3 regions of the Vibrio sp. J502 genome follow, and region 3 is predicted to be linked to each of the others. Evidence: predicted binding sites of a transcription regulator. Region 3 holds the regulator's gene; each other region holds the start of a gene.

What was found. Region 3 encodes MetJ, which represses methionine synthesis genes. Its sites were predicted from a motif close to TTAGACNTNTANANGTCTAA; they were not measured.
Region 1: the regulator MetJ is predicted to act here: its motif matches at 1,196-1,215, upstream of metE (5-methyltetrahydropteroyltriglutamate--homocysteine S-methyltransferase).
Region 2: the regulator MetJ is predicted to act here: its motif matches at 2,676-2,695, upstream of metN (methionine ABC transporter ATP-binding protein MetN).

The regions. Positions count from the first base shown of each region.
Region 1 is NZ_CP104554.1:1,539,196-1,546,556, reverse strand. It holds gene N5E84_RS07210 (DUF4250 domain-containing protein) at 1-92, shown strand, start outside; gene metR (HTH-type transcriptional regulator MetR) at 166-1,077, opposite strand; gene metE (5-methyltetrahydropteroyltriglutamate--homocysteine S-methyltransferase) at 1,389-3,683, shown strand; gene N5E84_RS07195 (GspS/AspS pilotin family protein) at 3,767-4,156, opposite strand; gene N5E84_RS07190 (YciI family protein) at 4,158-4,454, opposite strand; gene yciA (acyl-CoA thioester hydrolase YciA) at 4,545-4,946, opposite strand; gene N5E84_RS07180 (septation protein A) at 5,078-5,644, opposite strand; gene N5E84_RS07175 (hypothetical protein) at 5,747-5,998, opposite strand; gene N5E84_RS07170 (dicarboxylate/amino acid:cation symporter) at 6,227-7,361, opposite strand, start outside.
Region 2 is NZ_CP104554.1:1,860,579-1,867,939, reverse strand. It holds gene N5E84_RS08585 (MetQ/NlpA family lipoprotein) at 19-828, opposite strand; gene N5E84_RS08580 (methionine ABC transporter permease) at 878-1,555, opposite strand; gene metN (methionine ABC transporter ATP-binding protein MetN) at 1,545-2,579, opposite strand; gene gmhB (D-glycero-beta-D-manno-heptose 1,7-bisphosphate 7-phosphatase) at 2,777-3,328, shown strand; gene N5E84_RS08565 (MliC family protein) at 3,355-3,699, shown strand; gene treR (trehalose operon repressor TreR) at 3,755-4,702, shown strand; gene treB (PTS trehalose transporter subunit IIBC) at 4,871-6,298, shown strand; gene treC (alpha,alpha-phosphotrehalase) at 6,360-7,361, shown strand, end outside.
Region 3 is NZ_CP104554.1:3,111,828-3,119,188, forward strand. It holds gene N5E84_RS14480 (bifunctional aspartate kinase/homoserine dehydrogenase II) at 1-1,072, opposite strand, end outside; gene N5E84_RS14485 (O-succinylhomoserine (thiol)-lyase) at 1,072-2,238, opposite strand; gene metJ (met regulon transcriptional regulator MetJ) at 2,522-2,848, shown strand; gene N5E84_RS14495 (malic enzyme-like NAD(P)-binding protein) at 2,997-4,274, opposite strand; gene rpmE (50S ribosomal protein L31) at 4,480-4,695, opposite strand; gene priA (primosomal protein N') at 4,964-7,165, shown strand.

The DNA.
Region 1 (7,361 bases), 1.6 Mb from region 3:
AAATGGATAGAGAAAATGTAGTCGGTAAGCTGGATGTTTTAGGTTACCAATACGACCCACTGACCAACCAATTTAAAGCGAACCAACGCTAGTGCTAAGCAGCGTGCAGTGACAGTTAACCAACCACACTGTCATTCAAATAGCCATGTCGACACGACGAATAGTTTAAGCCATCTTGATCCCGTCAAGGTGGCTTTTGCATTGTTGGCGCGCGGTGGCAAAAAAAGCTTGTAAATAGTGGCGATCTTTTTCGCTGTGGCGTGTTGCGGCAAATAGTCGACGCCATAAACCTTTCCCTAGTGGCTTGCTGGTAATAAGCCCCTGCCTAGAGAACTCGCTGATGGCCCAATTTGGCAGTGCTGCCACACCTAATCCAGCAGAGACCATTTGTACTAGCATCAAAGTGTTGTCGGCTTGTTTCCACTTCGCGGGTTCAACACTAGCAGGTTGTAGAAAGTGTTTCACCACATCCAAACGCTGCTTTTGTACGGGGTAAGTGAGTATCGTTTGTGAGGCGAGATCCTCTGGTTCAATCACCGATTTTCCCGCAAGCGGGTGAGTTGTAGAGGTGATAAGGCGCATTTCAAAATCAAAGAGTGGTTCGTAATGTACCTCTGAGCGAGGCAAAATATCGGAAGTGATGACCAAATCAAGTTCGCCGGCCAGCAATGCGGATAAAGGTTCAAAGCCAAAGCCGGACGAAAAATCTAACGTCACACTTGGCCAAGCAAGCTGATATTCGCGCAGCGCTGGCATCAACCATTGAAAGCAAGAGTGACATTCAATCGCCATGTGTAAGCGCCCATTGACGTCTTCTTTCAAACTGGCTAAATCATTTTCAGCTCTGGCCAGCTTTGGCAGGATCTCGTCAGCCAGTTTCAGTAGGATCTCTCCTTCTGAGGTAAATTTCACTGGGCGAGTTTTACGTAGAAACAGTGGCCCGCCAATGCGTGTTTCGAGATCTTTAATCTGATGTGAAAGGGCCGATTGCGTCAAATGGAGCGCGGTAGCTGTTGAGGTGAGTGAGCCGCTGTCCCTTAAAGAAACTAAAGTCTTCAGATGCTTAAGTTCAATCATTGCCATTATTTTCCTTCATTCCTTTGAGAGAACGGTGGTTGATACCAATATCGTGGGTCGCATCAACACGGTGACCATTCTGCTGTTCTGAGCTAAGTTACGCTTTTAATATGGAGCTGTAAACATCTAGACGTCTATTTATCCTGATGTCAATTAAAGCTCTCTGCAATCAACATGAATTTTTTTAATAAACAAGTTGAATAATTGCACCTTGTCTGTGGGTCAGTTTAGATGGATAGTCTGGCCATCCAGACATCTTTATCTAATGCGATAAAGAATCAGACACGATCAACAGCAAAAGGACTAGGGACATGACAACGACGACTCACATCTTAGGTTATCCACGCATTGGTGAAAAACGCGAACTGAAATTTGCGTTAGAAAAATATTGGCGTGGCGAAAGCGATCAAGCGCAGTTACTGCAAGTAGGGCATGACATTCGTCAGAAAAACTGGGCTGAGCAGCAACAAGCGGGTCTGAGTTTTTCAACCGTAGGCGATTTCGCTTGGTACGATCACGTACTCACAACCACATTGCTCCTTGGACACGTTCCTAAACGCCATAAAAACGGCTTTCCTGATTTAGATACACTCTTTCGCGTTGGACGTGGTCAATCACAAGCGGGTTGCGGCTGTAGCGGAAGTGCAGCTTCTGATATGACTAAATGGTTTAATACCAATTATCACTACCTTGTGCCGGAGTTCAGCCAAGACGATACGTTCGAAGTCAGCTGGCCCCAACTGTTTGAGGAAGTCAATGAAGCGTCGAAAGCAGGCCACCAAGTTAAGCCTGTACTGCTTGGCCCGCTGAGCTACCTCTACTTGGGTAAAGAGGTCGAAGAGGGATTTGATCGCCTGACCTTACTGCCTCGTTTATTGACCGCTTATCAAGCAATTTTAGCTAAGCTTGCTAAACAAGGAGTGGAATGGGTACAAATCGATGAGCCTATTTTAGCGTTAGAGCTAGAACCAAAGTGGCAAGATGCATTTAAGTTGGCTTATCAAGTGATCGCTGGTGATGCAAAACTGTTACTGACTACTTATTTTGATTCGGTGCTTGATACGCTCGATAAAATCATTGAGCTACCAGTAAATGGATTGCACATCGATCTCTCCGCTTCTGCCGATCAATTGAACGCGGTACTAGAGAAATTGCCAAAAAATTGGGTACTTTCGGCAGGTGTGGTCAATGGACGCAATGTGTGGCGCGCCGATCTTGCGACGTTATTGGCTCGTTTACAGCCAGTGAAGCAGCAACTGGGGGATCGTCTGTGGATTGCGAGCTCGTGTTCACTCTTGCATAGCCCGGTCGATTTAGATCTTGAGCAGCAGCTCAGTGATGAAGTACAAAGTTGGTTTGCATTTGCCAAACAAAAAGTGACAGAAGTTGCTTTACTTGGTAAGGCACTGGACGGTGATGACGCGGCGATTCTGGCCTGTGAAACTTATAGCCAACCGATACTTGCACGTAAAACGGCAACTCACGTTAATAAACCGCATGTACAGGCGAGAGTCAACAGCATAACGGCGGCACTCTCTGAGCGCAGTGCACCTTATTCAGAGCGCGCTCATCACCAAGCTGAAGTGTTAGGGTTGCCATTTTTGCCAACGACAACCATAGGCTCATTCCCTCAAACGAGTGAGATCCGCCATCAGCGCAGTGCTTACCGCCAAGGTAAACTGGCACACGCTGATTATATCAATGCATTGAAAGGGCACATTGCCGATGCAGTAAAACGTCAAGAGGCACTTGATCTCGATGTGTTAGTGCACGGTGAAGCTGAGCGTAACGACATGGTGGAGTACTTTGCTGAAAACTTAGCCGGTTTCCAGACTACGCAATTTGGCTGGGTGCAAAGTTACGGTTCACGCTGCGTAAAACCGGCTATCGTGGTGGCCGATATTGAACGTGAAAAACCGATTACGGTGGAGTGGTCTACTTATGCTCAATCATTGACTGCGAAGCAAATGAAAGGAATGTTGACTGGACCTGTAACGATTTTATGCTGGACGTTTCCTCGTGAAGATGTTTCTCGTCAAACCATCACTCAGCAGTTGGCTTTTGCTTTGCGTGATGAAGTGGCAGACCTGCAGCAAGCGGGCATTAACATCATCCAAATTGATGAACCTGCGATTCGTGAAGGGTTGCCATTGAAGAAGCGTGACCATCAAGCATATCTGGCGTGGGCGGTTGAGGCATTTAAAATTGCGGCGGCGAGTGCGAAACCCGAAACGCAGATCCACACTCACATGTGTTACAGCGAATTTAATGAAATCATTGACTCAGTAGCGGCACTGGATGCCGATGTGATTACGATTGAAACTTCTCGCTCGAATATGGAACTGCTCAAAGCGTTTGAAGAGTTTAACTACCCGAATGAAATTGGCCCAGGTGTGTACGATATTCACTCGCCAAACATTCCCTCTCAAGAGTGGATTGAAGGTTTGTTGCGTAAAGCGGCGGAAAAAATTCCAGCAGAGAGATTATGGGTTAACCCTGATTGCGGCTTAAAAACGCGCAATTGGAATGAAGTGGAGGCAGCACTGACCAACTTAGTGTCAGCAGCTAAAGCGCTGCGCAAAGAGCTTAAACCCCAGCAAAGTTAAGCCACATTAATCTTGACAGAGGCCTCAAATGAAGCCTCTGTTTTTTACGAATAAAGTGGTGGTCATCACTAATAAGGGGAGGACTATTGTGCCGAACAAGTTGCTTTACTAATGAATTGGTCCACAACAAGTTGGCCCCGCGTATTGCGCATTTTAATTCGATAAGTTAAGCCGAGGTCGAGGTTAGCGCGTGTGGTTGAATCCGAGCAGTAGGTATTGATGCTGGTTTTCAACACTTGATCAATCGGCTTTGCTCCTTTTTGATCCTCATTGTAAATCATCATAATTTCCACCGTACTGCCTTTAGCACTGGCACGCATCACGGACAAAGGCCCAAACTCTAAGGGTAACTCAGCACTAATCACATTCGCGCGATTACTGGCTACGGCTTCCAAATATTTTTGCTGATCACCATTCGAGCTACAACCCACCAGTACCAGCGTTGTCAACAGAGCACAGAGAATGACTTTCATCTTAAAACACTTTCTTGAAGGGTTTAACGATAACATGTTGATACACACCGGCAGCAACATAAGGATCGGCATCCGCCCATGCTTGAGCTTGTCTTAACGAATCAAACTCAGCGATGACTGTTGACCCCGTAAACCCAGCTTCTGCTGGATTCTCCGAATCAATTGCTGGCATTGGCCCTGCAGTTAATAGACGACCTTCATCTTGCAAGGTTTGTAAGCGCTCTAAATGTTGTGGCCGGACACTCATGCGTTTTTCCAACGAGTTTTCTACGTCTTGAGAGAAAATAACGTACCACATATTGATATCCTTATTGTTTGATAATAAAGTCGAGGCCTTACTGTACTGAAACTGGCGCGTATTGAAAGCAACCAAACTGAATTTCTGTGATCAGTTGCTAGGCTTAATCGGTCGAGGGCGGCCATCGGTATCAATGGCGACATAATTGAAGGTTGCTTCACATACTTGGAAACGATCTCCCACGCTGTCGTATTTGATGGGTTTTACCCATACTTCAAGATTGACGGACATTGAAGTGTGGCCAATTTTGGTGCATTCACCATAACAACACACCACATCACCTACCTTGACGGGTTTTTTAAACGTAATGCTAGAAACAGATACAGTGACAACGCGACCAAATGAGATCTCTTTGGCTAAAATTGCGCCAGCCAAGTCGAGTTGAGACATGATCCAACCACCGAAAATGTCACCGTTGGCGTTAGTATCTGCTGGCATGGCTAAGGTGCGTAGCAATAATTGGCCCCTTGGGGCGCTATTTTCCTGATTCATTTTTCGACATCCACAACAACAAAACAGCGACCAAAGTGGTCGCTGAAAAATAGGGACGGATTATACCAAAGACAGCCTGTTTTGCACTCAAAGAGTCCTCTGAATGAGTCCTAGCGAGAAGGTTAGTGTAATCAGTGCTCGTGCGAGGAGGGTTTGCTCTCGGAAACTTGCTTCTCTTTTGGCAGGTGTTTGTAGATAAAAACACCCGTTAATAAGGTATAAACAAAAGTTGCGGCTAATAAGCCAAATACTTTGAAGTTGACCCAAACATCCAATGGCAGTTGATATGCAATGTAGATGTTTAGTACAGCGCAAACGCTGAAAAAGAAAACCCATGCCCAGTTGATTTTTGCCCATACGTGTTCAGGTAAGGTTAGCTCTTTGCCAAGCATTCCTTTAATGGCTGATTTGCCCATGATGTGGCTGATGGTCAAGCCCAAGGCAAAAACAACGTAAACAATGGTGACTTTCCATTTAATGAAATTGTCATCGTGAAAGAAAATCGTCATACCACCGAAGATAGTCACCATCAAAAACGTGATGATCTGCATTTTTTCAACTTTCTTATACAGTGCGTAGGTCAGGGCAATCTGTACCGCACTGGCTACGATAAGTGCCCCTGTGGCGACATAGATGTCGTACATCTTGAAAAGGGCAAAAAAGATGATAAGTGGTATAAAATCAATAAGTTGCTTCATTCGTATTCATGCTTCCGATTTAAACGTTGAGCACAGTCTAACCAAAACCGTGTCAGAGCTAAATAGAAAGAGACAATTCGAAACAAATTAACTAGAAATGGATCAGCGTTCCCAGCCGCTGGTTTCAAGTTGTGGTATTGCTCGTTTCATATCTTCTAAATAGCCTTCACTTTTTAAATTGGCGACAGCTATCTGCAATTCTTCATCTGTCATTGAAAAACAGGAATCTTTGCCAGTAATTAAGCCTAGATATTGGTGGTATTCAAATTCACTGAAATGGCCAATCCGATCGATAACCAATTCTCGGATCCCGTGGTGAATCAAACCATAATAAGTATCACGATCAATATCCATTACTCATACTCCAAGTCGATTCGTGCTAACGCCAAAAGTTTGCCGCTGCTATGTGGCACGAAAGAGGTGTCGTTTATTATAGCAATCGCAATGCCAACTTTATCGTCAGTCATAGGGCGCTTTAATGATTAACTTTAGTATGAGAACTGTTTTTTTTGCAAATTGCGATGCAAAAAGAAAGCCGCATAGGATGCGGCTTGTATTGGATCAATGATGCTCTGTGATGAGTTAGGCTTTTTGCTGCTTCAATGAGGCCTCAGTGGCTTCTTCTTCAATCAAAGCATCAACAATAACGGCACACGCGGCATCCCCTGTGATGTTGAGCGCGGTACGGATCATGTCGAAGATACGGTCTAGGGCGAAGAGTAGTGGTAAACCTTCAATTGGAATTCCAGCCGCTAGCAAAACGGCTACTACAAGGAAAGAAGGACCAGGAACACCTGCCTGACCGACGGCGCCCAGTGTCGCTGTTACGATGATGGCAATGTAAGCGCCCATCGAGAGATCAATATTGAATAGCTGGGCGAAGAAAATCGCAACTAAACCGTAATAGATGGCGTTGCCAGACATGTTGATGGTGGCACCTAACGGCAGAACAAAGGCGGCCGTTGAGTTGCGTACGCCAAGGTCGTGTTCTACGGTATCCATAGTGACAGGGAGTGTCGCCATTGATGAAGCGGTTGAAAGGGCTACGGCTTGAGGCTTTTTCATCGCAAGGATAAATTTCTTAGCCGAAGTCTTGGTTAAGACCTGAATCATCAGCGGGTAAGCAATAAAGCCGAAAATTAAAATGGCCGCGACATAAACGACAAACAGTTTAAATACCACCATCAATGCACCAAAACCAAACGTGCCGACGGCTTCAGCCATCAAACCGAATACACCGATAGGCGCGATGATCATCACTTTGTTGATCATCCACACCATGGCATCAACAATAGTGTTTACGCCATTGATGATCGGGTCACGTTTTTCTTTGCTCTGTTTAGAAATGGCAATGCCAAAGAACAAGCAAAAAACAAGAATTTGTAGAATGTTGGCATTATTCAGTGACTGGAAAACGTTGGTTGGGATCATACCCGTAATGGTTGCCCAAAAAGTAGGTAGTTCACCTTTTGCTGCGTATTCGGCAGAAAACATACCTTCAACGCCCGAAATATCGACGCCGATACCCGGTTGGAAGACTTCGCCCATTACCAGTGCCAGCGTCACGGCGAGTGCGGAAGTGACCGCAAAAAAGCTGAGTGTGACAAAACCGACTTTACCCGCCGCGTGGCTATTACCAAGGCCCGCAGCACCGGAAATAAGCGCAACGGCCACCAGTGGGATCACCAGCATCTTAATTAAGTTGATAAAAATGACA
Region 2 (7,361 bases), 1.3 Mb from region 3:
AGGTAATAGGCTTATTAATTACCAGCCTTTTACTGCGCCACCGTCAAAAATTTTCGAAGCGGCTTGGTACACTTCTTCTGTTTGGTAGGCTTTAACAAAGTTAGTCACGTTTTCAGCATTCAGATTTTCTGCACGAGAAACAATGATATTGACATAAGGTGACTCTTTATCTTCAACGAACACACCATCTTTTTCAGGCGTTAGATTGATTGAGCTGGCGTAGGTCGTGTTGATGATAGAGAGCGTGACGTCGTCAAGTGAACGAGGCAGTTGCGCGGCATCTAACTCAACAATAGTGATGTTTTTTGGGTTGGCGACCACATCACGTACCGTTGCCAGCAGGCCTGCACCGTCACGTAGAGTAATAAGGCCTTGCTGTTCTAGCAGCAGTAAAGAGCGACCAAGGTTGGTTGGATCGTTAGGTACCGCAATACGAGAGCCATCTTGAATCTCATCAACCGATTTCACTTGTTTTGAATAGCCAGCAATCGGGTAAACAAAGGTGTTACCTGTAATCGCTAATTTGTAACCGCGGTCAGCGATCTGTTGATCAAGGTATGGCTTGTGTTGGAATGCATTGATATCAATCGAACCATCATCCAGTGCCGCATTAGGGGTAACATAGTCGGTAAACGTTACGAGTTCTACATCTAGGTTGTATTTTTCTTTTGCAATTTTTGCTGCAACTTCAGCAACTTGTGCTTCAGCACCGGCAATGACACCCACTTTGATTTTATTGTTGTCGACCGCTTTTTCACCACAGCCTGCCAGCACGAGTGCTGAAGCGCTAACGGCGAGGGTAAGTAGAGCTTTAAGGCTAAATTTCATGATTAACTCCTTGTTATAAAACGAATCTGTGTTTTAACTTTATTGTGATTTAACGGTGGTCGACACGGCGGACAAACTTATCGCCAATCGATTGAATAATTTGTACTAAGACAATCAACATCACCACGGTGACCGTCATGATGCCTAAGTCGTAGCGATGAAAGCCGTAACGAATAGCGACATCGCCCAATCCACCGCCGCCAACGGTTCCGGCCATGGCAGAGTAACTTACTAGAGTGACCATAGTGATGGTGACTGAGTTGACAATCGTTGGTAGCGCTTCAGGAAGCAACACTTTACGAATAATTTGGATCGGCGTAGCCCCCATTGATTGCGCAGCTTCGACCAAACCAGTGGGCACTTCCAGCAATGCACTTTCAATTAAACGAGCGACAAATGGAATTGCGCCAATCGTCAGCGGAACAATAGCCGCAGTGGTACCAATAAACGTACCGACAAGCAGTTTTGTCACCGGAATAATGGCCACCATAAGCACCAAAAATGGCACAGAGCGACCAATGTTGACGATGGCACCAAGAATGCGGTTCAGCTGAGTGTTTTCGAGAAGGCCGCCTTTTTTGGTGGTATGTAAAATAACCCCTAGTGGAATACCAACCACGAAACCGACGATGCCCGCGACAGCGACCATGTAGAGTGTTTGCCAGGTTGCCATCAGTAGAAGATCGCCATTCAGGTTTAACCAAGCGGTGATGGTGTTAAAGGACATAACCAAGTACCTCTACTTTTACGTTGTTTTCGCGAAGAAATTCAAGAGCAGCCGTATCATCCGACTCATTACCAAACAGTTCAGCGACCATCATGCCGAATTTAACGCCACCAGCGTAATCAAGGTCAGAACTTAATATACTGACATCAATATTAAATTTACGGGCAATTTGTGTCATCAAGGGAGCATCAACCGTTGCGCCTGTAAACTCTAATCGCACCAGCGGGTAGCTACCTTTTACGCGAGTGGCTTGCAGGCGAGCTTGGTAATCTTCCGGAATTGATAAATCGAGCGTTGAGCGAATAAATTGATGAGCCAAGGCGGTTTTAGGGTGAGCAAAAATCTCGCCAACTGTGCCTTTTTCAACCAGTTCACCGTCGCCAATAATCGCCACTTCGTGGCAAATACTTTTTACCACATCCATTTCGTGAGTAATTAGCAAAATGGTGATATTGAGTGTGCGGTTGATCTCTTTCAATAGCTCTAAAATCGATTGAGTCGTCGCAGGATCAAGCGCACTGGTGGCTTCGTCACACAGCAATACTTTGGGATCAGAGGCGAGTGCTCGCGCTATTGCAACACGTTGCTTTTGACCACCACTCAGATTTGCAGGATAAGTTTCGCGCTTATCCGTCAGGCCGACCAGTTGCAACAGCTCTGACACTTTCTTTTCAATGCTATTTTTTTCGACACCAGCCAGCTCAAGTGGCAGAGCAATGTTGCCAAATACTGTACGTGATGAAAGCAAATTGAAGTGTTGAAAGATCATGCCAATGTTGCGACGAGCTTGGCTGAGTTCTGATTTGCTCAGTTGAGTTAAATCAACGCCATCAACCACAACCGAACCTGTTGTTGGAGCTTCCAGCATGTTGACACAGCGAATCAGCGTACTTTTCCCTGCACCTGACGAGCCAATTACACCAAAAATAGTGCCTTGCTTAATGTGAAGATTAATCTCTTTCAAAGCATGAATTTCCTTATTGCCTTGATAGAAAACTTTATTTACTTGATTAATTTGAATCATCGGAAAACCTGTGCAGGGATAACAGAATAAAATGTTGAACTCTCTCTCACTTGTTGGACGATGCTATGGCTTAACTTGATTTAAGTCAATAGATATTTTTACGTCTAGACGTCTAAACGCTTTGGTGAATTAGGTAGTGATGAAAAAAATAAAGCGTGTAATAATCATCATATCTGGCGTGATATGAGAGAGTTATTTTGGCTAAACCTGCAGTGTTTTTAGATCGCGATGGTGTGATCAACGTTGACCATGGTTATGTTCATGATGAGCATGATTTTGAGTTTATTGATGGTGTATTTGAAGCCACTAAGAAGTTTCAAGACATGGGGTATTTGCTGGTTTTGGTGACCAACCAATCAGGTATCGCTCGTGGGAAATTTAGTGAAGAGCGCTTTTTATCTTTAACGCAATGGATGGACTGGAATTTTGCCGATCACGGTGTCGAGTTTGATGGTATTTATTACTGCCCGCACCATGCTGAGCACGGTGAAGGTAAGTATAAAGAAGAGTGTGATTGCCGCAAACCCAAGCCTGGTATGTTTATCTCCGCACGGGACTTTCTTGATATCGATATGGAAAAATCCGTGATGATAGGCGATAAAGCTGAAGATATGATGGCTGCACAAGCCGCAGGTGTTGGTACTCGTGTGTTAGTGCGTACGGGTAAGCCAGTTACTGAGCAGGGTGAATTACTCGCCACCGTGGTACTTGATAGTATTCGCGATGTCCCTGCTTTTCTTGCACCGTAAAAATTCCCCCCTTTGTGGAAGGCAATATGAATAAATCATTTCTTTTTGTTGGATTCAGTGTTGGTTTTTTAGCAGCATGCTCACCACATTACGCGAACGATTCGCGCGTTGAAAGTGAGAACCTGTTCCAGCATTATCAATGCCGTTCTGGTGAGCATTTTGATGTTGCGTATATTGAGCAACAGTCAGCCGTTCTCCGTATTGCCGATCGCGAATATACATTAATACAAATTCCAGCCGCCTCTGGCGCAAAGTATGTGATCGACGATAGCGAGCAAACTCAGCCTCAAACCGTGCTTTTACATACGAAAGGCGATGAGGCTTTGCTCGAAGTGGGATCAACGACTTATCAAGGCTGTACCACTCAATAATTCATTTAAGATAAGCGCATGCTATCTTCCATTTTTATTTACGCTATAGGTTCGCATGAGCAGAAAACTGACTATCTTGGATATTGCAAAACTGTCTGGTGTTGGTAAATCGACGGTTTCTCGTGTATTGACGAACGACCCAAAAGTGAAGCCTGAAACACGAGCAAAAGTGGAACGCGTTATCCAAGATTCTGGGTATGTGCCACTGAAATCGGCTCAGTTAATGCGTGGTGGCAGTGAAAAAGTGATTGGCGTGATTATCTCACGCCTTGAGTCACCGTCTGAAAACCGTGCCGTGGGGCGAATGCTACAGGTGTTGTATCAAAATGGGTACGATGTGGTGATTATGGAAAGCCAGTTTGATCGCACTAAAACGAACGAGCACCTTGAGGTTTTACATAAGCGTAATGTGGATGGTGTAATTGTATTTGGTTTTACCGATCTCGATATCACACAGCTCAACCTATGGGCATCGCGAGCGGTTGTGATTGCGATGGATGCCGATAAAGTCTCATCGATTAACTATGACAATTATGGTGTTATTCAAGGCGCGCTTGCTCATTTGACTGAGCAAAATCGAACCAATATAGCCTACATTGGAGTTGATCCTAGCGATAAAACGACAGGTAAATTACGTTTAGATTCGTACTTAGATTGGTGTAAGCAAAGCGGGTGCATTCCTAACTATCGTACTGGACGTTTGCATCATGAAAGTGCCTATCAACTGGTTGATGATGTGCTGAATGAGCAGACTCAAGCGATTGTGTGTGCCAGTGATACTCTGGCGCTTGGCGTGATTAAACGTCTCCAAGAATTGGGCCGAGATGATATTGCCGTCACTGGTGTGGGTGGTAATGAGCTGTTCTCTTTTCTTTTTCCTAATATTTACAGCATTGATCCTGGTTATGCTCAAGCAGGAGAAAAAGCTGCTAATCTTTTGATTTTACAATTAAATTCTGATATGGAACCTGCGCACATCACTCAACAGCCGCTGACAATATAACTCCTTATTTCTTAAAGTGAATTACAATTAGTCTGTGATCTTATTCAATTAATGGGATTGTTCCCATTTTTACCTTTTATTATTTATGTCAATATTGCATTTGTATCTGGGAATGTTCCCATTGAAAAAGAAAAACAGACAGTATTCCAATATAGGGTGGACAAAAGTATGGCCAAGATAGCGAAGCAAGACGTGATACGTCTTATCGAGCTGGTAGGTGGTAAAGAGAACATCGCCAGTGTGAGTCATTGTTTGACTCGTTTACGTTTTGTTCTAAATGATACAGACAAGGCGGATAAAAAAGGGCTAGAACAGCTGAGCATGGTTAAAGGGTGTTTTACCAATGCTGGGCAGTTTCAAGTTGTGATTGGTACTGAGGTGGACGAAGTTTACGCCATCTTAATCGGGCTTTCAGGCAAAGAAGCCGTTTCTAAAGATGAAGCGAAGAAAGCCGCTCGCCAAAACATGAATTTTTTAGAACGTGGCATTTCGCATCTTGCGGAAATCTTTGTTCCTTTGCTGCCAGCGATCATCACTGGCGGTTTAATCCTCGGTTTTCGTAATGTCATTGGCGACATTCGTATGTTCGATGGCAAAACCTTGGTTGAAATTAGCCAATTTTGGGCCACGGTTCATTCTTTCTTATGGTTAATTGGCGAGGCTATTTTCTTCTTCCTACCGGTTGGTGTTTGTTGGTCAACGGTGAAAAAGTTGGGTGGAACACCGATACTAGGTATTACTTTGGGTGTGACTCTGGTTTCGCCTCAATTAATGAATGCTTATCTGATCGGTAAGCAGATGCCCGAAGTGTGGGATTTTGGCTTGTTTGTGATAGAGAAAGTCGGCTATCAAGCTCAGGTGATTCCTGCAATGTTGGCGGGTGTTGCTCTGGCGTTTATTGAGACAAACTTAAAGCGCATCATCCCTTCTTATCTTTACCTCGTTGTTGTGCCGTTTATCTCTATCATATTGTCCGTTATTTTGGCCCACGCTTTAATTGGTCCATTTGGTCGTCGCGTATTGGGCGATGGCGTCGCGTTTGCGGCTAAAGCTGCAATGACTGGCGATTTTGCGGTTATCGGTTCAATGGTGTTCGGTTTCTTGTATGCGCCACTGGTCATTACCGGGATTCACCACACCACTAACGCGGTGGATCTGCAATTGATGCAAGAAATGGGTGGTACGCCAATTTGGCCACTGATTGCACTGTCAAATATTGCTCAAGCGTCTGCGGTCGTCGGTATCATCTTTATCAGTAAAAAACACGGTGAGCGAGACATCTCTGTTCCTGCGGCTATTTCGGCTTATTTGGGTGTGACAGAGCCAGCGATGTATGGTGTCAACTTAAAGTACAAGTTCCCAATGCTAAGCGCCATGATTGGTAGTGCTATTGCAGCCGCAATTTGTGGTAGTGCAGGGGTGATGGCGAATGGCATCGGTGTGGGTGGTTTACCAGGTATTCTTTCGATTCAACCACAATACTGGGGTATTTACGGCATCGCGATGCTGGTGGCGATGGCCGTCCCAATTCTGCTTACTCTGTTTTTATACAAACGAGCTCAAGCTAAAGGCGAGCTAGAGCCAGCAAGTGCATAACCTTTCATTCGAGTGGTGAGTTTTCACCACTCATTTTCATTTTGGTAAGTGAGTTGTCAATATGGTTATAACCAAGAGTGATAGTCAGTGGTGGAAAACTGCGACCATCTATCAGATTTATCCCAAAAGTTTTTGTGATAGCGGCAATAAAGGAACGGGAGATATCAAAGGGATCATCTCTAAACTGGATTACTTGCACCGCTTGGGAATTGATGCCATTTGGCTGACACCCATTTATTCATCTCCGATGGTTGATAACGGTTATGACATTTCGGATTATTACAGTGTCAATCCTCAATTCGGTAGCATGCAAGATTTTGATGAACTGCTGACTCAAGCTCATCAAAGAGGTATCCGTATTATTATGGATATTGTGGTTAACCACACCTCAACCGAGCACGCTTGGTTTCAGTCGGCGTTGGGTGATCAATCAAGCCCGTATCGTGACTATTATATTTGGCAAGACCCGATTAATGGTCAGGCTCCAAATAATTGGCAGTCAAAGTTTGGTGGTAGTGCATGGGCGTTAGATGACGCAACAGGGCAATATTATCTGCACCTATTTGCCAAAGAGCAGGCGGATCTAAATTGGGAAAATCCTCAAGTTCGTGAGGAAGTGAAGCAAGTGATTCGTTTTTGGGCCGAAAAAGGGGTGGATGGTTTTCGTCTCGATGTGATCAATTTAATCTCAAAAGCGCAGGATTTCAGTGATGATCACCAAGGTGATGGACGCCGTTTTTATACCGATGGCCCGCGCGTGCATGAATTTTTACAAGAGATCAGCCAAGCGGTTTTCCAACAGTACGGCAGTGTCACCGTGGGGGAAATGTCCTCAACAACGCTTGAACATTGCCAACAATATTCACGCTTGGACGGCAAAGAGTTGTCGATGGTGTTTAACTTCCACCATTTAAAAGTGGATTATCCGAACGGTGAAAAATGGACGAAAGCGCCATTTGATTTCTTGCAATTGAAGCAGATTTTCAACCATTGGCAAACGGGCTTAAATGGTAAAGGGTGGGGAGCGCTTTTTTGGTGTAACCACGACCAACCACGTATTGTG
Region 3 (7,361 bases):
CAGTATAGGCAAGGCGCAGTTGGTGTTGATCGGCTTGAGTATCGAAAGCTAGCGGTTCGAGTTGAGCACGACGCAAGCTGCGTAGTACATCATTTTGTAGGCGCTGGAAGTCATGCCCGTGAGCAAAATTAAGCTCAATCAACAGCACATCATCAAGTGAAGTAATGATTTTGGCACCGCGTCCCGATGCCAATACACGCTCAATACGAGTCGATCCTGCTTCGGGTTGATAACTGCAGCGCAAGTGCAAATCCATGGTGCTTTGCGCCACGGGCTGCAAAGTTCGGCTGTGCAATACTGGGGCGGCAAGGCGCGCTAACTCGTTGGTTTCGTCCAAACGCAGTAGCGGCAGTAAACAGGCATCACTAACAATGCGCGGGTCGGCGCTATAAACACCGGCCACATCACTCCAAATCGTTACTCGGTTTACTTCCGCAAGTGCGCCGATCATAGTGGCGGAGTAATCGGAACCATTGCGCCCAAGTAGCACAGTATCACCTTGTTCACTGCGAGCCATAAAGCCTGTGATGATCACTCGGTGATGCGCGTGTTGTGCCAAAATTTCTTTCAGCAAAGGGTAGGAGCGAGCGCGATCCACTTCCGGTTGTGTGCCTGCTTGCGCGCGAAGAAATTCGCGGGCGTCTTGTGCCACAGCCGCAAGGTTATGTTGATTGAGTAACGCCGCCAATAAGCGTGATGACCACACTTCACCATGGCCAAGTACCGCCGCTTGTTGAGCTGGCGATAGGGGCGCGCAAAGCTGACCCAAGGTGCGAATTTCGTTGGTGAGTAAAGTGATGAGCGGTTGCGCTGCATCTTTATCGAGCAGCGCGTTGATTAAATCGATTTGGTACTGACGGACCGATTGCAAGTTCTCATGAGCCACTCGGCCATCTTTATTGAGAGCGTCGAGAAATTCGATTAAACGATTGGTGGTTTTTCCTGCGGCAGAAACCACCACCAAATCATCAGCTTGAGAATACTCTTTTAAGATATTAACGACCCGTTTGTAGCATTCAGGATCGGCAAGGCTGCTACCGCCAAACTTGTGCAATTGACGTAGGGCAGTCATTAATAGGCCTCCTTCGCTTTAGCAAAGGCTTGAGCGAGATCGTCAATCAAATCTTGGGCATCTTCTAAGCCGACCGATAGGCGTAATAGCTGCTGTGAAACACCGGCTTCGGCCAACGCTTCTTCGCCCATCGCTCGGTGAGTCATCGAAGCGGGGTGGCAGATTAAGCTCTCCACGCCTCCTAATGATTCTGCCAGTGAGAATAATGTTAACTGAGAGACAAAATATTTGAGCTGTTCAAAGCTGCCCGCAAACTCAAAACTTAGCATAGATCCAAAGCCAGATTGCTGCTTTTTCGCTATCTCATGGCCAGGATGCTCTGGCAAACTCGGGTGATAAATGACCTTTACTAAGGCTTCGCTTTGCAGATAGTCCAAAATGGCACGTGAGCTTTCCTCATGGACGCGCATTCTTGCGCCTAAGGTACGAATGCCACGCAGCGTCATATAGCTATCAAAAGGGGTTCCCGTTGAGCCAAGGCAGTTGCCCCACCATGCTAGCTCTTCAGCGTGCTGCTCTGTTTTGGTGATAACAACTCCGCCAATCACATCGGAGTGGCCGTTGATGAATTTGGTGGTGGAGTGGATGACAAAATCTGCGCCCAACTCTAATGGTTTTTGGAACACTGGCGTTAAGAAGGTGTTGTCAACCGCCACTAATGCACCGACGGCGTGTGCTTGTTGGCAAATATCAGCAATATCTACCACGCGAACTAATGGGTTGGATGGGGTTTCAATGAGTACCAATTTGGGTTTTTTCGCCAAAGCGGCCTGCAAAGCGTTTGGATCGGATTGATCAATAAAGAGTGTCTTAAAATCGCCTTTTTTGGCGCGTGTATTAAACAGGCGATATGTGCCACCGTAACAGTCATGCGGGGCCACAATCAGATCGTCAGGACTTAAAAAGGCGGAAACCCATAGATTCAGCGCCGAAGTGCCACAGTTAGTCACCACCGCGCCTTGACCCGATTCGAGTTCAAACAACGCTTTTTCGAGCAGACCTCGATTCGGGTTGCCAGAGCGTGTGTAATCGTATTTAGGCACTTCACCAAACGCAGGAAAGCTATAATTTGTCGAAAGATAAATTGGAGGCACAACAGCATGATATTGAGAGTCGGATTCAATACCGGTTCTAACGGCGATGGTGGCTGGCTTGCGAGTGGTCATGACGGTTTCCTTACTTAATAAACTCAATAAACTGACTTTTATTGAGGGGGTTCCTGCCTTATTCGGGGACAACTAAGGTGGCAATTTCAATTGTCTAGAGTATTAGCTATATCCGATAGTGCGCTATATTGCTATCTCTCAGTCGATAATGGCACACTTTACTGAACCAAAAAGAAGACGTCAATATATCCAGACGTCTATATATCTTTGCTTGTGGCGGTAAATCCCGCTAAAATCCAACTTTCAAATTTTTAACGACCAATTACGATAACGAAGGTGCGCAATGGCAGACTGGAATGGGGAATACATTAGCCCATATGCTGAACATGGGAAGAAGAGTGAGCAAGTCAAAAAAATCACCGTTTCAATCCCATTGAAAGTGTTGAAAGTATTAACTGATGAGCGCACTCGCCGTCAAATCAATAACTTACGCCACGCAACGAACAGTGAGCTGCTGTGTGAAGCCTTCTTGCATGCTTATACTGGTCAACCTTTACCGACCGACGAAGATTTGAGAAAAGATCGTCCAGACGATATTCCGACGGAAGCAAAAGCATTAATGACCGCCATGGGCATTGAATTTGAAGCGTATGATGATGAAGAAGTGTAGCGCGTAATTGCGGTACAACGAGATAAAATAGAGAGGATACTGGGTAAGTTGCCATTGTGACTTTGGCTCTGTGTCTCAGAATATAAAAAAACCGCTGAAAGTCAGCGGTTTTTTTTCGAGCGAGGCATTTAGCCGCTCAAGCTTGTGATTATTCTTGCATGTAATTGACAGGCATCTCGATTCGAGCGACGCCAGAGTCAACCGCTGCTTGAGCAACCGCTTTAGCAACACGAGGCAGTAGGCGTGGGTCCATCGGTTTTGGAATGATGTATTCAGGGCCGAAACTTAACGCTTTTACGCCTGCAGCTTTCAACACTTCAGCCGGCACTTCTTCTTTAGCCAGTTCACGTATCGCCTCAACGGCGGCTAGCTTCATTTGGTCATTAATTTCACTAGCACGGACATCCAAAGCGCCACGGAAAATAAATGGGAAGCACAACACATTGTTGACTTGGTTTGGATAATCGCTACGACCTGTGCCGAGAATTAAATCGTCACGTACCGCGCGTGCGAGTTCCGGTTTAATTTCCGGATCCGGGTTTGAGCAAGCAAATACGATCGGTTTATCGGCCATTAATTTTAGCGCTTCGGCAGGCAGCAGGTTGGGGCCTGACACACCTAGGAATAAGTCAGCGCCTTCAATCACATCTTCCAGTGTGCGTTTGTCGGTGTTATTAGCGAACAACTGCTTATATTCATTAATGTCATCGCGACGAGTATGAATCACACCTTTGCGATCAAGCATGTAGATTTTTTCACGCATTGCGCCGCACTTAATCAGTAGTTCCATGCAAGCGGTGGCTGCTGCGCCAGCGCCAAGACAGACGATAGTGCATTCGTTGAGTTTCTTGCCTTGCAGTTCAATCGCATTGAGCATGCCAGCGGCGGTAACAATCGCAGTGCCGTGTTGATCGTCATGGAAAACAGGCACATTACAGCGCTCGATCAAGCGGCGTTCAATCTCAAAGCAATCTGGTGCTTTGATATCTTCTAAGTTGATGCCGCCAAAGGTGTCGGCGATGTTGGCAACCGTATCGACAAATTCATCGATTGTGCGGTGTTTTACTTCAATATCAATTGAATCAAGCCCAGCAAAGCGTTTAAACAGTAGCGCTTTTCCTTCCATGACGGGCTTGGAAGCCATCGGACCTAAGTTACCTAAACCAAGAATAGCCGTGCCGTTTGAGATCACAGCGACGGTGTTGCCTTTCGCAGTGTATTTATAAACGTTGTCGATGTTCTGTGCGATTTCACGAACCGGTTCAGCAACGCCCGGGCTGTAAGCTAAAGCAAGGTCTTCAGCCGAGTCGGCAGGCTTAGTTAGTGAAATGGCAATTTTACCCGCGGTTGGGTAAGCATGGTAATCGAGTGCGCGTTGGCGAAATTGTTCTTCTGCCGTTAATTCTTGGTGAGTGTCATCAGACATAGGTATAAGTGCTCGTGTTGGATTGGAAAAGGTCCATAATTCTAATGGATGTCGCTCAAACTTCCTAGGCGGGAACCTGACGTGCTTCATCAAAAAATGGAGAAAATGTCGCAGATAAGACCAGTGCGTACTGACAACTATACAAAAAATGCCAACAAAAAAGGATGCCGAAGCATCCTTTTTTAATTTTCTAGCAAAAAAGAGATTATTTGCTAGAAAGAGCACCGAAACGCTTGTTGAAGCGATCTACACGGCCGCCAGTATCAACGATACGTTGCTTACCAGTGTAGAATGGGTGACATTTGTCACACACGTCTAGGTGGATAGAATCTTTGCCTAGCGTTGAGCTGAACTCGAAAGAGTTGCCGCAAGAACAAGTCGCGCTAACTGCTTTGTACTCTGGATGGATACCAGCTTTCATGGGATAACCTCAAATTGGGCCGCGTCGCTATCCGAATCTATGCCGGACACCACACGTAGTTAATAAAAAAATGTTGATACCGCTGACTGCTTAACATCAAGCAAGAAGCCATATCATCAAGGCGCGATATATTAATGAATCCTCTTCAGTGGATCAAGCCATTTCGCCGCTATTTTCGCCACATTTTTGTCCAATGACGAAGCTCGAATTTCGGTGACGCATCCAGTAGACTGTCTTTTCACATTTTTTGTAGAACGAACGGTCGATTATGCGCCCCACCATTGCACGCGTTGCCTTACCTGTCCCATTGGATAAGCAGTTTGATTATCAGATCCCAAGTCATCTGTTTCCGATTGTTGGTGGACGAGTGTCGGTGCCATTTGGTCGGCAAACGCTGGTGGGTATCGTCACCGCTATAGTCAGTGAGTCTGAGTTTTCAGTCGATCAATTAAAGCCGCTAAAAGCGGTGCTCGATAGCCAGCCAGTCTGGCCAGAGAAACTCTATCAATTGCTGTTGTGGTGTAGCCAGTTTTATCAATACCCATTAGGCGACACGCTATTTAATGCATTGCCTGGCGCATTACGTAAAGGGAAAGCGGCCGATTTTTCGACTTTAGTGGAGTGGCAACTGACGCCCAGTGGGCGCGATCAACTCATGCAAGGATTCGGGCGAGCGGTAAAGCAAGCCAAAGTGATGGCGATGCTTGAGTCTGGCGCTGTGCCCCATCAACTGTTTATTGATGAAGAGGTAGGTAGCAGCGTACTCAAAACCTTACAAGAGAAAGGCTGGATAGAATCACTGGAAAAACGGCCGACACTGACGGCTTGGCCGCAAAATGTTGAAGCGGATGTGGAAAAGCCCAAGCTCAACCAAGAACAAGCGATCGCGATTGCTTCAATTAATAGCCATCACCATTTCGCATGCTATTTACTTGAAGGGGTCACCGGTTCAGGGAAAACCGAAGTTTATCTAAACTTAATCAAGCCCGTTTTAGAAAAAGGACGTCAGGCATTGGTACTGGTGCCTGAGATTGGTCTAACACCACAAACCATTAACCGCTTTCGTAAGCGATTTAATGTGCCAGTTGCCGTGGTCCACTCGGGGCTCAATGAAACCGAGCGCCTCAACGCGTGGTTAGCGGCGCGTGATAATATCGCGGGCATTATTATTGGTACTCGCTCAGCGCTGCTAACGCCTTTTGCAGACCTAGGTATCATCATTGTTGATGAAGAGCACGACGCTTCGTATAAACAGCAAGATAGCCTACGCTACCATGCAAGAGATGTCGCGGTAATGCGTGCAAACCTTGAGCAGATCCCGATTGTGCTCGGTTCCGCCACTCCAGCATTAGAAACGTTGCATAATGCATTGAGCGGCAAATATCATCACTTAAGCTTAACTCAGCGTGCGGGCGTAGCGGTTCCCACTAAAAACAAAGTGTTGGATGTGAAAGGCCTGTTTTTAGAGAGTGGGTTATCAGCGCCGCTGATTGCTGAGATGAGAAAACACCTCAGCGCAGGTAACCAAGTGATGCTGTTTCTCAATCGGCGCGGCTTCTCGCCCGCGCTGATGTGCCATGAATGCGGTTGGATTGCCGAGTGCAAACGTTGCGATGCGTACTATACCTTTCACCAATACAGCAGTGACATGCGTTGTCACCATTGCGGCTCGCAACGTCCGGTGGTTCATCAGTGTCAAGGTTGTGGTTCAACTCAGTTGGTCACGGTTGGGGTAGGTACCGAGCAACTTGAAGCGCAACTGGCGCAGCTTTTCCCCGAATATAAAACGGTGCGTATTGATCGCGATAGTACGCGTCGTAAAGGCAGTTTAGAAAGTACGTTATCATCGATTCGACAAGGTGAGTATCAGATTTTAATTGGCACGCAGATGCTTGCTAAAGGGCACCATTTTCCCGATGTGACTTTAGTGGCGTTATTGGATGTGGATGGTTCGCTATACAGCAGTGATTTTCGCGCCGCCGAACGCTTGGCGCAGCTATTTACTCAAGTGGCAGGTCGAGCAGGGCGCGCTAGTAAACCCGGCGAAGTCATTTTACAAACGCATCACCCAGAACACAGTTTGCTGCAAGCACTGTTGCAAAAGGATTATCGTCATTTTGCAGAAACCGCGTTAGAAGAGCGGAAAATAGCGATGTTGCCGCCTTACACCTATCTCACACTGTTTAAAGCGGAATCCAATCAAGCTTCGATGGTGGAAGAGTTTTTACGCCAAATTAGGCATACGTTAGAAGCGCATCCGTTATTTGATGATTCGTGCTTAGTCTTAGGGCCAACCCCAGCACCATTAGCGAAAAGAGCGGGCAAATATCGCTGGCAGTTATTACTGCAAACTCAACATCGCTCCAAAATGCAAAAACTATTGATGAGTGCTAAGCCTGCGATTGGACTGTTACCATTAGCCAAGAAAATTCGCTGGTCGTTAGATATTGAACCGCAAGATCTCAGTTAAACCTCAGTAGCGTTTTCGATGAAATGAGATGTAACATATTGAAGCAATCGAATGCTAAAAAGGTTACTGTTACTTTTGTCAGCCAATTTAATTCTCTCTAATGTGAGTGGCTTCACGCTTATTATGTAAAATTTGTTAATCTGACCGTAACTTTCTGGGTGGAAATGAATAGACTATCACTCATATATCCGCTGTG